DNA from 2 places in the Bifidobacterium kimbladii genome. Region 2 is predicted to be linked to the other one. Evidence: riboswitches for the same ligand, from Rfam matches in the RefSeq annotation. Region 2 holds a riboswitch; the other holds the start of a gene.
The links. A riboswitch is a leader RNA that binds a small molecule or an ion and turns the genes downstream of it on or off. The one in region 2 is predicted to bind guanidine.
Positions count from the first base shown of each region.

Region 1: another riboswitch for guanidine. It lies ahead of QRX41_RS06315 (DMT family transporter); the one in region 2 lies ahead of QRX41_RS00710 (ACT domain-containing protein).

Region 1 covers NZ_JASTZZ010000004.1:81,728-85,134, forward strand. Annotated here, with positions in the region: gene QRX41_RS06310 (FtsX-like permease family protein) at 1-1,155, opposite strand, end outside; guanidine-III (ykkC-III) riboswitch at 1,356-1,419, shown strand; gene QRX41_RS06315 (DMT family transporter) at 1,428-1,745, shown strand; gene QRX41_RS06320 (GNAT family N-acetyltransferase) at 2,004-2,285, shown strand; gene dtd (D-aminoacyl-tRNA deacylase) at 2,735-3,235, shown strand; gene QRX41_RS06330 (cell division protein FtsQ/DivIB) at 3,228-3,407, opposite strand, start outside.
Region 2 covers NZ_JASTZZ010000001.1:176,306-179,712, forward strand. Annotated here, with positions in the region: gene QRX41_RS00695 (carboxymuconolactone decarboxylase family protein) at 1-129, shown strand, start outside; gene QRX41_RS00700 (NAD(P)H-dependent oxidoreductase) at 143-697, shown strand; gene QRX41_RS00705 (aldo/keto reductase) at 809-1,660, opposite strand; guanidine-III (ykkC-III) riboswitch at 1,807-1,867, shown strand; gene QRX41_RS00710 (ACT domain-containing protein) at 2,295-2,546, shown strand; gene QRX41_RS00715 (hypothetical protein) at 2,843-3,407, shown strand, end outside.

The sequences.
Region 1 (3,407 bases), on a different contig from region 2:
GGCAATTGACAGGAGCGCCAAATCTAGGTCACGATCCCGAGCGGCGATGGCGAACCCCGCAATCACGCCGACCAGGGCGACCAGCAGCGCTGCCCAGAAACCATAGAGCAACTCCAGGGTTCCACCCGATGTGACGTTCTCTATTCCCGGTACCTTGTTCATGGCGATGGTACTGGTGCCTCCGGCAGCCAACAGACCACCAACCAGAAACATACAGGCAGTCAGAGCTATAACTGTTGAGCCGAATGTCGTATCTCGACTCCTGGCCACAGCCTGTGAACGCGCTATCCGCCAGACAGCAGACGACGAGGGGACCAGAGCAGTCCAAAGTTGAGTGATCCTGCTTATAACTGGCCCCCCAGAACGTGCCAAGGCAATCAGCAGCAAGAGAATAGCAAACAGCGGTCCACTTCCAACGGCACTTATGACCGCCTGGACCTGCTTAGGCTCTAAGGCCCCAGAGCCGATGTGCGAAAGATAGGCAAAGACAGGCAACGGCAATAGCAGCAAGGCCAGCCCAAGGAAAAGCGATACAAGACCACGTCCATGTCGCGGCCGTTCAACCGATTCGCTCTCCTCAGCACGGCGCACCATCCGGACGGGTGTCATCTTCCCCAAATCCCGCAATGTCCGGCTGGTCGCCAAGACGACCGTGGCCAATCCCACTGCAAGACCAGTCAGGGCAGACCTGGGAAAAACGTGCCAGGTAAAAGCGAAATGTACCGGCATTCGCATCCCTGTGGAATACCAATCCAGGATCCTTCCAGCCAGCGCAGGTGAAAGAACCACAGCAACAAGGGAGGCCGGCAGAGCCAGAATCATCACCTGCAAAAGCGTAAGCACCAGGACCTGCTTAGGCGTGGCTCCCAGCAGCGAAAGAAGGGACAACCCCTGCCGACGTTGGCGAATCGATGCCTGCAAGGTCTGCTTAATCACCAGGCAGCCGAGCACAATGACTGTGAGGAAGACCAAACTCAGGGCCGATGCGAGACTCTTGGCAGGATCCCTGGTCTTAGCCGACAAACCCTGGTAATAGCTGTTGACGCCCATACTCACGCTCATGGCGCAGAGCCGGGTTTGGGTGACCACAAGAACGATAAAGACGCCAGCCCAGATGCCATTATTGGCTTTCAGGTCACGCAAGGCCCAAGTCATGATTCATTCACCTGCCACATCCTCGTGCGTACATACAGCTACATGCCTCTATTTATATGAATAGTCGATCGGCGCGTAAGACAACATCCGGCAAACCCCTGAAACGACCCTGAATCAACCCTGATTCCCTCTCGCAATGGACCGTCGACCGCTCCCTTGCTATTCAACTATCAGGGTGCTGCCTCGTGCTATTCTGATGGCCAGAATCTGATTCAGGTTCCCGGACGATGGTCAAGTACCCGGACAGCGACAAGACTTGCCGAAAGGGAACCATGTCCTCGTGGATCGTACTCATATTCGCTGGCGTCTGTGAATCGGTCTGGGCCACCGCGCTAGGTAAATCCCAAGGTTTTACCAAAATCGTCCCTGACATCGTTTTTATTGTAGGACTGATTCTCAGCATGATGGGTCTGGCCTTTGCCATGCGCAACATCCCAACCAGCACGGCCTACGCGGTCTGGGTCGGCATCGGAGCTGCCTTGACTGTCCTATATGCCATGGCCACGGGATCGGAACCTGTTTCGCTGGCCCGCATCCTGCTCATCATCGGCCTGGTTGCTTGCGTGGTCGGACTCAAGGTCGTCAACTGAAAACAGTGCCTATCAAAGCAGATATATCCAAGCAGCAGAATCAATGAGGAAAGGAATCGCTATCATGACCGCAACAATACGGCAATGCACATCAGATGATGCCGGACTGATACGTTCCTTGGGCATTACCACTTTCCGCGACACCTTCGCCGCCGACAACAGCCAAGAGAACATGGAAGACTACCTCCGGCACTCCTTCTCCCCCGAACTGGTCAAGTCACAACTGTCCGAACCTGAATCCGTTTTTTTCTGGCCAGCGTGGACGGCACGCCCGCAGCCTACATGCAGCTCAACACCGGGAAGGCCCAAACAGAGCAGTTCGGCGACACATCCATGGAGATCGAGCGGTTATACGTCCTATCGGATTTCAAGCACCGCGGATTGGGCACCCTGTTGATCAATCGAGCCTTCAAACGTGCCAGGAACCAGAGCCTGAGCAAAACCTGGCTGGGTGTATGGGAGCACAATGAGCCCGCCCAACGTTTCTACCAAGCCATGGGCTTCAAACGGACTGGGGAGCACACCTTCACCTTGGGCTAGGATCTACAGACCGACTGGATCATGACCGCAGCAGTCAGTTGACGGATACGTCTGCATAATCCAGCGGCGCCAACGAATCTGAGACGATCCAAGGAAAAACCATGACTGATCGGAATCCGCCCGTCAGCGGAGTAAGTAGGTAATTCCTCATGACATCCTCCATGCACACCGATCAGGATTGCGCCGAAGAGGCAGCACGTCATATTGCCTTGGCAACACAGGCACCGCGGACTTCGACCTGAAACTAGGCATCGTAAGAGTTGAAGGGACAGCCATCGACTGAACCATCGACTGAACCATTGACAGGAACCAGCCCTGCCATGACTACATTGAAGTGGACGCCCTTCATGCCAGTCTTCAAGCGGTTCTCCAGTACGACCTTCACCAGGTACCGGTCCAGCTGTACCCTGCGGTACTACAACAACGCCTGAAGTATTTAGACTGGAACCATGAGAATCGTCATACAACGGGTCAGCCATGCCCGAGTCGATGTGGTCGACGAGCAAGGACAGCCGGATCCTGATTTTAAACCCCAAAGCATCGGCACAGGACTCTTGCTTCTAGTGGCCGTCCAGGACAGCGACGGCGATGCCCAAGTGGACTATGCCGTCCGCAAGCTGACCCGGATGCGCATCTTCGCCGACGAGGAGGGCCGGATGAACCGGTCGGTCCTGGACTGCGGCGGCTCCATCCTCTCCATCTCCCAGTTCACCCTTTACGCGGATCTGCGTCGCGGCAACCGTCCAAGCTTCATGGCTGCGGGAGAACCCCGACATGCCCAAAAGGTCTGGCAGGACCTGAACCGGGCGCTGGCCGCGACCGGTGTGCCAGTTGCCGTCGGACAATTCGGCGCCCACATGCGAGTGGATCTGGTCAACGACGGACCGGTGACCATCCTGCTGGATACCGACCGGCTGATGAAGACGGCAGCTCCTGCAGCGACTATTTGACGATGGGCCGCAGGGGCGCCGACACATCAAGCTGATGCTTGTCGCCGATCTTGGTTGGATCGTTGATGATCTTGTCGACCACCGCCTGCTTGAGCTTCAGGTCGGAGCCGTCGCCCCAGATGATGACATGGTTGCCCTGGTCCAGCTCGGTGGTGATGGAGTCCTGGGTTTC
Region 2 (3,407 bases):
GGGAAAAAGAACGACATCACCAAGGACGAGATAGCAGCCGAAATTACCCATCTGGCCTTCTACGCAGGCTGGCCGAAGGCCTGGTCGGCTTTCAACCGCGCCAAGCAAATCTGGCAAAATGATGACTGAAGGAGAATAAGGCATGAAGCAAAACGCCAAGACGGCAGTCCTGGTCTTCCATCCCCATATGGAAGCCTCACGGATCAACGCCCGCCTGATGCGGGAAGCCAAGGGGCATGAGGATGAGGGTATCCTGGTCCGGGACGAATATGCTGCCTTGCGCTCAAATCAGATCGACATCCCTAGTGAGCAAGCATTCGTCAAAGGCTGCGACCGTCTGGTATGGCAGTTTCCCATGTATTGGTACAGCTGTCCTCCGCTGCTCAAGGAGTGGGAAGACCTGGTACTTACCTACGGATGGGCCTACGGTACCCACGGCGATGCCCTGAAAGGCAAGGAACTCATGCTCGCCGTCTCGGTCGGCTCTGCCGGAGAGAACTATCACCATGAGGGCGAATTCGGCTATACGGTGGACGAGCTCCTGGCTCCGTTCAAAGCTACCAGCAATCTCATTGGAACCGTCTATCGGAAGCCCTTTATTCTGACCGGCGTTAGCTCAGGTATGAGCGATCAGAGCCTGGAAAAGGCAGCCAAAGATTACTCGAGCTGTCTGCAAGGCGACTGGCCGGCACAATAGGCGCAGGCGCATGAAGAGCCTCAGCAAGAATCCCTAATATCAAGACGAGGGCATCCACACAGGAATCTTAAAGTGCGGGCGCCCTCGTCTTATCAGCTCAGCGGACCTCAGTCACTGTGTATAAGATAACCCATGCAGACGTGTGGTCTCCTCAGGCGTATCCACATTAAGAAATAGGCGACCTCCTGTATCCATGGCTCTGATGTCATGCATATCGTCATCATCAAGACTGAAATCTGCAATATTGTGGTTCTCGCGAATCCGTTCCTCATGCGCGGATTTCGGGATGGCGCATATCCCCTGCTGGGTCAGCCAGCGCAATACTATCTGGGCCGATGTCTTGCCGTAGCGCTGGCCGATACGCATGAGGACAGGATTGTCGAAAATTCCCCGACGACCTTTAGCCAGAGGCGCCCAGGCCATGGGTGCAACCCCCTGCTCGTCCATGACCTTTCGAAGTGCGATCTGCTGAGTGAAGGGATGCAGCTCAATCTGATTGACCATAGGCGCGATTCTGCTGGAAAGGATCAAATCAATTAGCCGGTCAGGCAGGAAATTGCAGACTCCGATGGCACGAACGCGGCCTTGGTCATACAGGTCTTCCATAGCTCTCCACGACCCCTGATAATCGCCATAAGGCATATGGATAAGGTACAGATCCAGGTAGTCCGTCTGCAGGTTGATCAGGGTCTTTTCAAAGGACTGCATCGTCCCCTCGTAACCATTTTGCTGAATCCAGACCTTTGAGGAAAGGCTCACTTCCTCTCGAGGAATAGCAGATTCCCTCAGCGCATCCCCCACTGCTCTCTCGTTGCCATAGAAGGCAGCTGTATCGATAAGGCGGTAGTCCCAATCGAGGGCCGATGCCACACCACGTCTGCATTCATCCAGATCACCTATCTGGTAGACTCCGAATCCCAATATGGGAAGCTCAAAGCCATTGCTCAGCTGCAGTTTTTCCATGCGCTATCGTCTCCTTGGTGATGCCCTCCTGCAATCTAACAAAGCATAGGAAGACAGTATTGCCTACCACTTTTGGCTATATATTCATCCTCTGCTTATGGGGATGCACACCGGACTTTCGACCCCTGCCAGTAATGCTACAGTATCTTTCGGAAGCATTCCTTCCCCGGACGAGACGCGCCGTACCCGGATCGACGACGATGCTCAACAGGTCACTCGTGGAAGGATGTGGTTGGTTTGTTCCTAATGACTCAGCTTGTTGGATTTCTGCTGCTCCTCATGGCCTTTGCTTCGATGATGCTGCTAGGCCTGCCCAGCGGCAGCCGGGTCAATCTTGTTTTTGAACCTTATCGGCGCATGTTTGCTGGCCGTCGATGCTCTGGCTAACCAGAGGTGGGCCTTTTTTGCCCTTGAATGCGTATGGGCCCTAGTTGCGCTATACGCCATCATCAGATCATATTTAAAAAGCGATTCATTCACGACCAAGAATTGCAGCTCAGCGACAAGGCAAGGGCAGGGTATCTGCATCCAACCCATAGAAGCGGAACTGACTGTCTGCAAAGTTGCTGATTATACAGAGATTGATCTGAACTCACCTTTTGTTTTTACAGGACGAACCGACCAAGAGGCTTCATTGGCCTGTACAGCCGACATGGTTCCCAGCCAGACCCTGGAGCGCAGTGACGGGTGGCGGGCCTTCCGCATCCAAGGCATTCTCGACTTTTCACTCATCGGCATCCTGGCGCCCATCGCCACCATTCTGGCAAACAAGGGCATAGGCATTTTCGCCGTCTCGACCTACAACACGGACTATGTCCTTACCAAGGCCGAGGACTTCCCTGCCGTCCTGGATGCCCTCGACAAGTCAGGATATACAATCATCTGACTGATCAGCAACATTAATCATGACCGCCGATGCTGCTCATGCATAAACCAGCACCCTCCCTCGTTGAATATAGTGCAACGAATCCTGCGCTTTTGCCGGCCCTACCTCCCGTCTAACTCTCTGTGCTTCACCTGCACTTGGTCAATATCGAAATGATGCCGACCTAGTGCCAGTCAATGACACTTTCACGAGAGAATGACACATAAACTGGCCTCAACGGAGGTTGCTTCCTGAAAATAGGCAGGCTGCCAGATGACCTGCCACAAGTGACGGGAAGTACAAGCCTGGAGGATCAGATGAGCAACAATCGAAATGAACGTGCAAATAAGAACCAAGGCAGGCATGAGGGCAACTCCTCGCGGAGCGACAACACACGTGAAAGTTCCCAACAAACAACCATGAACGACAAGAACCGCATGCCAAAACCGGTGGAGACTGTGAACGCCAGAAAAGAAAATCAAGCAGCAAATGCATCCAAGCCGAAGCCCGCACCAGAACAAACAGGCGAGAAGGAAGGCAGGGACTCATCCAGCAAGGACACTGATCATGGCAGACCTGAAGCACGAAATAAACAGGAACAAGCCGGCCACGTAGACAGAGAGCATGATGGTCCCTCTCATGACGACAAGCCGAGCCAACCCAATAAGACTGCCGCAAAGGATGCGCCTGTATCTGTCGAGAAACCATCCCAGCCGACTAAGGAAAGCCAACCTGCCAAACCACCCAAGGCCAAAAACCATGATTCCTTCTATCTGGGCCTGGCATCGGCAGTCCTGGTCGCAGCTTTGGGGCTCAGCCTGAGCACCATGCCGATCTTCTTCTCACTGCCTCTTGCCGCCGTCCTCTTCGGAATTGGCATCT